2 regions of the Robertmurraya sp. genome follow, and region 1 is predicted to be linked to the other one. Evidence: riboswitches for the same ligand, from Rfam matches in the RefSeq annotation. Region 1 holds a riboswitch; the other holds the start of a gene.
What was found. A riboswitch is a leader RNA that binds a small molecule or an ion and turns the genes downstream of it on or off. The one in region 1 is predicted to bind S-adenosylmethionine.
Positions count from the first base shown of each region.

Region 2: it holds a riboswitch for S-adenosylmethionine, as region 1 does, so the genes downstream of both, metK (methionine adenosyltransferase) here and ACGLXV_RS09245 (2,3-diketo-5-methylthiopentyl-1-phosphate enolase) in region 1, are expected to answer to the same signal.

Region 1 is NZ_JAKFCQ010000069.1:47,443-51,661, forward strand. It holds gene ACGLXV_RS09235 (carbon-nitrogen family hydrolase) at 1-615, opposite strand, end outside; gene ACGLXV_RS09240 (pyridoxal phosphate-dependent aminotransferase) at 745-1,920, shown strand; SAM riboswitch class I at 2,004-2,111, shown strand; gene ACGLXV_RS09245 (2,3-diketo-5-methylthiopentyl-1-phosphate enolase) at 2,199-3,431, shown strand; gene ACGLXV_RS09250 (2-hydroxy-3-keto-5-methylthiopentenyl-1-phosphate phosphatase) at 3,428-4,090, shown strand; gene ACGLXV_RS09255 (methylthioribulose 1-phosphate dehydratase) at 4,087-4,219, shown strand, end outside.
Region 2 is NZ_JAKFCQ010000085.1:13,414-17,632, forward strand. It holds gene pckA (phosphoenolpyruvate carboxykinase (ATP)) at 1-930, opposite strand, end outside; gene ACGLXV_RS11810 (thiol-disulfide oxidoreductase DCC family protein) at 1,125-1,508, shown strand; SAM riboswitch class I at 1,581-1,719, shown strand; gene metK (methionine adenosyltransferase) at 1,949-3,151, shown strand; gene asnB (asparagine synthase (glutamine-hydrolyzing)) at 3,392-4,219, shown strand, end outside.

The DNA.
Region 1 (4,219 bases):
ATTGTCGGGATCTGAGCCAGAACGATTGCATGCTATAACAAAGCATTGATTTTCAATAGCTCTAGCAATTAATAAAGATCTCCAATGGTTCAAACGAGGGAGAGGCCACTCAGCAACAACCACGATGGTCTCCGCTCCTTCTGTCGTATGAGCACGAATCCATTCAGGAAAGCGAATATCATAGCATATCAATCCTGCAAATAAGTGATTGTCGAGCGCAAATATCCCTTTTGTACTTCCTGATTGAAGATGTTCATGCTCGTTCATTAGTTTAAAAAGATGCGCTTTGCTGTATGTGGAAACAAGTTCTCCTTCGTTATTTATGACAAGTAGTGTGTTATACACACCGTTGTTTTCTTGAGAAGCAACAGATCCACCAACTATATGCACACGATGTTGTTTAGCTAATTTCTGCAAAAATTCAATGCTCTTTTTTGCTTCCACGTCTGCAAGAACATCGAGGCGGGTTAAGTCATAGCCTGTCGTCCATAACTCTGGAAGAATGACTAAGTCAGGTTTTTCAGCCATTGCTGACTCTATTAATCTTTCCGCTTTTTGAAAGTTTTCTTCTACATTTCCAAAGCTTATGTCCATCTGAATACAAGAAACTCTCATAAGAAACCACCTTTTCTAAAAAAATATTAGTAAAAATACTTTACAAGTTGTCATTTACGATATACATTTGTGACTAGTTTTTCAATATAAAAATTGCCAATTACCCGAATATATAAAGTAGGTGGAAAAATGATGATATATCCTCAATCAAAATTATTAAAAAGCTTACCTAAACAATTCTTCGCTTCACTTGTTGCAAAAGTAAATAAGCAGATCAGTGATGGTCATGATGTAATAAACCTTGGTCAGGGAAACCCTGATCAACCGACAGCTTCACATATCGTAAAAGCCCTGCAAGTGGCAGCAGAGAATCCAAATAATCACAAATACTCTCCCTTCCAAGGCTTCGCATCATTAAAAGAGGCTGCTGCGACATTTTATAAAAGAGAATATAACGTAGATATCAATCCAGAGAAAGAAGTTGCCATCCTTTTCGGAGGAAAAGCTGGGCTTGTTGAAATCCCACAATGCCTATTAAACCCAGGTGAACATGTTCTCGTCCCCGATCCGGGTTATCCTGACTATTGGTCGGGAGTTGCTCTTGCACAAGCAGAAATGATTACGATGCCATTGAAGGAGGAAAATCATTTTCTTCCCGATTATACGGCTCTAACAGATAGCGAGCTTGAAAAGGCTAAGCTTATGTTCTTAAATTATCCGAATAACCCGACAGGCGCAATAGCCAATGCTAATTTTTTTGAGGATACGGTTGAACTAGCTAAAGAGCACGAGATTTGTGTTGTTCATGATTTTGCATATGGAGCGATAGGCTTTAATGGTCATAAACCGATTAGTTTCCTACAAACGGAAGGTGCAAAAGACGTGGGGATTGAAATTTATACGTTATCTAAGACGTATAATATGGCTGGTTGGAGAGTAGGCTTTGCGGTTGGAAATGAAAGTGTCATTTCAGCCCTTAATTTGTTGCAAGACCATTTATATGTAAGTCTTTTTGGAGCTGTCCAAGAAGCGGCAGTTACAGCATTAACTGAGTCTCAAAGTTGTGTTCGTGAGTTAAATGCATTGTACGAATCTAGAAGAGACGTCTTTATCGGAGGACTTCAAGAATTAGGTTGGAATGTCGTAGCTCCGGAGGGGTCATTTTTTGCATGGCTAAAGGTTCCTACCGGTTATACATCTGAACAATTTTCAGATCTATTACTAGAAAAAGCACATATTGCTGTTGCCCCTGGAGTTGGTTTTGGTACATGGGGAGAAGGCTATGTCCGAGTTGGGTTACTAACCTCGGAAGCACGTTTGCGAGAAGCGGTTGAAAGAATTTCAAAGCTCCAAATTTTTAGTTAATGTATTGACAGTCGAATTAAATTCTGGAATAATCAAAATCAATTGAAAGTATAAACAATAATTCCATAATGAAAACATTCGTTTTCTTATCAAGAGCAGGTGGAGGGACGAGCCCGACGAAGCCCGGCAACCGACTTACATGTTTTGTAAGCACGGTGCTAATTCTTGCAGCAAAGGCTGATAGATAAGGAGATGTTAGTTTACGATACTAACCTCTTCCTGATGACAAGAAGAGGTTTTTTATGTATATGCGTATAGAAGAGAAAGGACGAAAGCAAATGAGTGAGGTCATCGCAACGTACTTGGTACATGACGCCAAACACAACCCTGAGAAAAAAGCAGAGGAAATTGCGCTTGGTTTAACGGTTGGTTCATGGACTCAATTACAAAAGCTCGAGCAAGAACAATTGAAAAAATATAAAGGTAGAGTTATTTCCACAGAAAAATTACACATAGATGAACATACGAATGAAACGGTAGCGGTGTTAAAAATCGCTTATCCCTCGAATAACTTTTCGCTAGATCTTCCAGCTATTTTAACAACGGTGTTTGGAAAGTTGTCTCTTGACGGGAAGATTAAGCTATTAGATCTTGATTTTTCACAAGAGTTAAAAACGGCTTTTCCAGGTCCTAAGTTTGGTATTAATGGTCTAAGAGAGAAGCTTGGGGTATATGATCGTCCGTTATTGATGAGTATTTTTAAAGGAATTCTTGGTAGAGATCTTCCATTCCTCTTCAGCCAATTACGCGAACAGGCATTGGGTGGAGTCGATTTTGTAAAAGATGACGAAATTCTTTTTGAAAACCCATTAACTCCTTTTGAACAGAGAATTACTGGTGGAAGAGAAGTTCTGCAACAGGTTTATGAAGAAACGGGACATCGTACCTTGTATGCTGTGAACTTGACAGGGCGTACGTCTCAATTAATTGACAAAGCAAAAAGAGCAAAAGAACTTGGTGCGGACTTACTATTATTTAATGTGTTTGCGTATGGTCTTGATGTTCTTCAGGAATTACGCGAAGAAGAGGGTGTCGATCTTCCGATTATGGCACATCCAGCTGTGAGTGGAGCACTCACTTCGTCTGATGTATACGGAATTTCTCATTCCCTACTACTTGGAAAATTGTTGCGTTACGCTGGAGCCGACTTGTCTTTATTCCCATCTCCATACGGTTCGGTGGCTTTGGAAAAGAAAGCAGCATTATCGATTGCTGAAGCGTTAACAGATCAATCAGAACCTATGAATAAGAGCTTCCCAGTGCCTTCAGCTGGTATTCATCCTGGACTTGTTCCACTTTTACTACAAGATTTTGGAATAGATAGTGTCATTAATGCTGGTGGTGGCGTTCATGGGCATCCGGCTGGTGCGAAAGGTGGAGGTCTTGCTTTCCGCCAAGCTATTGATTTAAGTCAAAAAGGATTGCCATTGCGAGAAAACTCGCAGCAATATCCTGAACTAGCAACTGCGATCGAACTGTGGGGAGTTACTGAGGTGGCGAAACAATCATGAGCAAGAAAATAGCCGTATTTTGTGATTTCGATGGCACGATCACCGAGAAGGATAATATTATTGCCATTATGAAAAAATTTGCTCCTCCCGAATGGGAAGCGCTGAAAGACGACATATTATCTGAGCGTATTTCAATAAGAGAAGGAGTAGGAAAGCTTTTCTCGTTGCTTCCTTCTTCAAAAAAAGAAGAAATCATTACGTATTCATTAGAAAATGTAAAAATTCGCGAAGGATTTCCTGATTTTGTGAAGTTTTTGAAAGAGCAGGATATTCCTTTGTATATTGTTAGTGGTGGTATTGATTTCTTTGTATATCCCATTTTACAAGCTTACGGCCCTTTTTCAGGAGTGTATTGTAATGCTGCTGATTTTAATGGCGAATATATCAATATTCTTTGGCCAAATGCATGTGATGAGCATTGTCAAAATGATTGCGGCTGCTGTAAACCTAGTATTATACGTGGACTTAAAGAAGATTTCTACAAAGTCGTTATTGGTGATTCAGTAACCGATTTACAAGCAGCTAAGCAGGCTGATTTGGTCATTGCAAGAGAACTGCTATTAGAAAAATCAAAAGAGTATGGCTTGAATCATAGAGAGTTTGTTGATTTCTATGATGTGATCAAGCATATGTCACAGGTTGAGGAGTTGATTGGATGAGTCTGTTAACAGAACGTTGGGAAGAGCTTGCTGATGTGAAGGATGAGCTTGCTGTTCGAGATTGGTTTATGGGAACGAGCGGGAATTTAGCCATAAAGGTTAGCGACAATCCTATACAATTCTTAGTAA
Region 2 (4,219 bases), on a different contig from region 1:
ATCATAGTCAGCGACTCGTGTTTCCTTATTCAGCACGACATTCTCTAACACAGATCCAAAATGAATCGCGTCGAAGATTTGAGGCTCCTTTTCTCTTGAAAGGTTAATGCACTTAGCGTAGCAGCCTCCTTCAATATTAAAGACACCGTTAGCTGACCAGCCGTGTTCATCATCTCCGATTAGGCGTCGATTCGCATCAGCAGATAAGGTTGTTTTACCTGTACCTGATAAACCGAAGAATAAAGCAACATCTCCTTCAACGCCGACATTTGCTGAGCAGTGCATAGGGAGAATATTATTTTCAGGCAGTAAGTAATTCATGATGGAGAAAATAGACTTCTTCATTTCTCCTGCATATTCTGTACCACCGATTAATACCGTCTTTCTTTCAAAGGAGACAATGATAAAAGTCTCAGACTTTGTTCCATCAATAATAGGGTCTGCTTTAAAGTTTGGAGCCGATATGACTGTGAATTGTTCCTCATGAGTCAAAAGCTCTTCTGCTGTTGGTCTAATGAATAACTGGTGGGCAAATAGATTATGCCAAGCAAACTCATTTATCACTTGTATGGGAAGGCGATGTTTCTTATCTGCACCAGCAAACCCTTTGAAAACAAACAGCTCATCTCTATCTTTCAAGTAACTTAGTACTTTATTATATAAACGATCAAACACTTCTGGAGAGATTGGTTGGTTAACCGCTCCCCAGTCAATCTTGTCCTTTGTGGAAGCTTCTTCAACAATGTATTTGTCTTTTGGAGACCGACCAGTATATTTTCCTGTTGTTGCTCGAACAGCTCCAGTCGAAGTCAAGACTCCTTCGTTTCTAGTAAGAACCTTTTCGACTAATTGTGGTACAGATAGTTGCACATGCACATGACCAGAGGCTAACAATTCACTTAATTGGTTAGAAATACGGACAGAGTTCATCTGATGACTACCTACCTTTATTTGTTATTTTTAATTAGTATAACACATTAACTTAATTAGTCTATACTATTTATAAAAATATTAGAGGGTGCAAGGAAAAACATCTTATTTGACCTATTTTATAGCCTTTTTATTTCATAAAAACAAGAATCCGAGTTAATAGTCTATACTATTAAAAGAAGGGACAAATTCAAATGGAAATGATCGCATTATTTGATGCTCAATGTTCATTATGTCAGAACACCAAAAGGCTCTTTCAAAAGCTTGATATTGGAAAAAAGGTGACGTGGATGTCTCTTCAGGAATATGAGAGAAAAGGTTTTAGCCCTCAGTTCAAGGCAGTGGATCTTAGAAGGGAAATTCATGTGATTAATCCAGATGGAAAGGTACTTATAGGATATTGGGCTGTAAGAAGGCTATTGCTTCTTTCTCCTATTACATGCTTGTTCGGGTTAGTGCTTCACCTCCCTTTCGTACATTTAATTGGAAATCGGGTTTACCGACTAATAGCAAAAAATCGTTACAAACTCAATAAAAGGAAATGTGAAGATAACAATTGCTCATTATTTGAAGAATGAACTAACTATTTTTCATAAAGATGTTGACAGTATTTGACGTGATACGGTATTATTCTACATTGAACGGATACTCTCTTATCCCGAGCTGGTGGAGGGACAGGCCCTATGAAACCCAGCAACCTGCTTTAATAATTAATTACGATAACTGTAATTAATATAAAAGAGAAGGTGCTAACCTGAGGCAAGGATTTTAGTCCTTGAACGATAAGAGCGAAAGGCGCAAATTACTTTGCTATCACCCTTTCCTCAAGCAGGGAAGGTTTTTTATTTTGCATAAAGTTTTTATTTGGGTGGGTAATTTTTCAAACCTTCATAATAAAAATGGCATGTTTATTTCATACTACTTAGGGAATGAGTTCCGTATCAAATGGAAGGTTTTGTTTATGTTGATATAATAAGCATACCTTTTTCTCAAGTATAAATAAATAGGAGGTCAGGAGATGTCAAAAAAACGTCGTTTATTTACATCCGAGTCAGTTACTGAAGGTCATCCAGATAAAATCAGTGACCAAATTTCAGACTCAATTTTAGATGCTATTTTAGCAAAAGACGCAAATGCTCGTGTTGCTGCAGAAACGTCAGTAACAACAGGTTTAGTATTAGTTGCTGGGGAAATTACAACCTCTACATACGTAGATATTCCAAAGATTGTTCGTGAAACAATTAAGGAAATTGGGTACACTCGTGCTAAATATGGTTTCGATTCAGAAACATGTGCGGTTTTAACTTCTATTGATGAGCAATCAGCTGATATTGCAATGGGGGTTGACCAAGCATTAGAAGCACGTGAAGGATCTATGTCTGATGAAGAAATCGATGCAATTGGAGCAGGAGACCAAGGGTTAATGTTTGGTTTTGCTTGTAACGAGACAAAAGAGCTTATGCCTCTTCCGATTTCTTTAGCACATAAACTAGCTCGCAGACTAACTGAAGTTCGTAAGGAGGATATTCTTCCTTACCTTCGTCCTGATGGAAAAACTCAGGTTACAGTTGAATACGATGAAAATAATAAGCCAGTTCGTATTGATACAATTGTTATTTCAACACAGCACCATCCTGAAGTAACTTTGGAGCAAATTCAACGTAATCTTAAAGAGTATGTTATTAACCCTGTTGTACCAGAAGAGTTAATTGATGAAAATACAAAGTATTTCATTAACCCAACTGGTCGTTTCGTTATCGGTGGACCACAAGGTGACGCTGGATTAACAGGACGTAAGATTATTGTAGATACGTACGGTGGTTATGCTCGTCACGGTGGCGGTGCATTCTCTGGTAAGGATCCTACAAAGGTTGACCGTTCAGCTGCGTACGCTGCTCGTTATGTAGCAAAGAATCTTGTTGCTGCAGGTTTAGCAGATAAAGTGGAAGTACAGCTTGCATACGCAATCGGTGTTGCACATCCAGTATCTATCTCTATTGATACATTTGGTACTAGCGAAGTAAGTGAAGAAGTTCTTATTGAAGTTGTACGTAATAACTTCGATCTTCGTCCAGCTGGAATCATTAAAATGCTTGATTTAAGACGTCCTATCTATAAGCAAACTGCTGCTTATGGTCACTTTGGGCGTACAGATGTAGATCTTCCATGGGAGCGTACAGATAAAGCTGACACGCTTCGTAAGGAAGCTCTTGAAAGATAATTCAATAGAATAAATTAGCCGGGAGTTACAGAAAATTTGTAACTCCCGGTTTTTCTTTACGTCTATAAGGGTATGGTGGTTTAGAAGCAAAAATGAATGTAAACAATGGGTAGTAAGCTTGAATTTTTAGGAAATGGTCAATTAGACAGTGCGATTCGATAATTTTAATGGTAGTATTAATAGGTATTCTTTCTGAATGGAAGATTAAACTCGTAAGAACGGAGTAGGTGAGTTACATACATGTGTGGTTTTATTGGATGTGTTCATGACAAATCGCAAGTGTTTAGTGATGGACAAAAACAACAATTTGAAAATATGAATAATGTGATTACACATCGCGGACCTGATGATGACGGATATTTTTATGATTCTCATGTTCAATTTGGGTTTCGTCGTTTAAGTATCATTGATATAGAAAGTGGGCATCAACCCCTTCATTTTGAAAACGAAAGATACTGGATTATTTTTAACGGTGAAATCTATAACTATGTTGAGTTGAGAGAAGAACTATTGGCAGAAGGAATAACCTTTGCAACAAGCTCCGATACAGAAGTAATTATTGCCCTATATAGCCATCTGAAGGAAAAAGCGGTGGAGAAGCTTCGTGGAATGTTTGCTTTTGTTATTTGGGATAAGGTTGAAAAGACGCTTTATGGAGCACGTGATCCATTCGGCATTAAGCCTTTCTTCTATTTTGATGACGGGGAAAAGACATTCTTTGCATCTGAGAAAAAGAGTATTTTACTCGCACTGCAGAACGATGTATTAAACTATGATTCTTTGCAGTATTACTTAACGTATCAGTTTGTTCCTGAGCCTTATACGATGTCAGAAGGTATTTCAAAATTAGAACCAGGGCACTACTTTACAAAGAAAATCGGATCTGAAATGGAAATTAAGCGTTATTGGAAGGCTCATTTCCACCCAGTAAGAAAATCAGAGAGTGATTTTGTAAAGGAAATTAAAGATGTTCTTTTTGATTCTGTCAAAATTCATATGAGAAGTGATGTGCCTGTAGGTTCGTTCCTTTCTGGTGGAATTGACTCTTCGATCATTGCTTCCATTGCA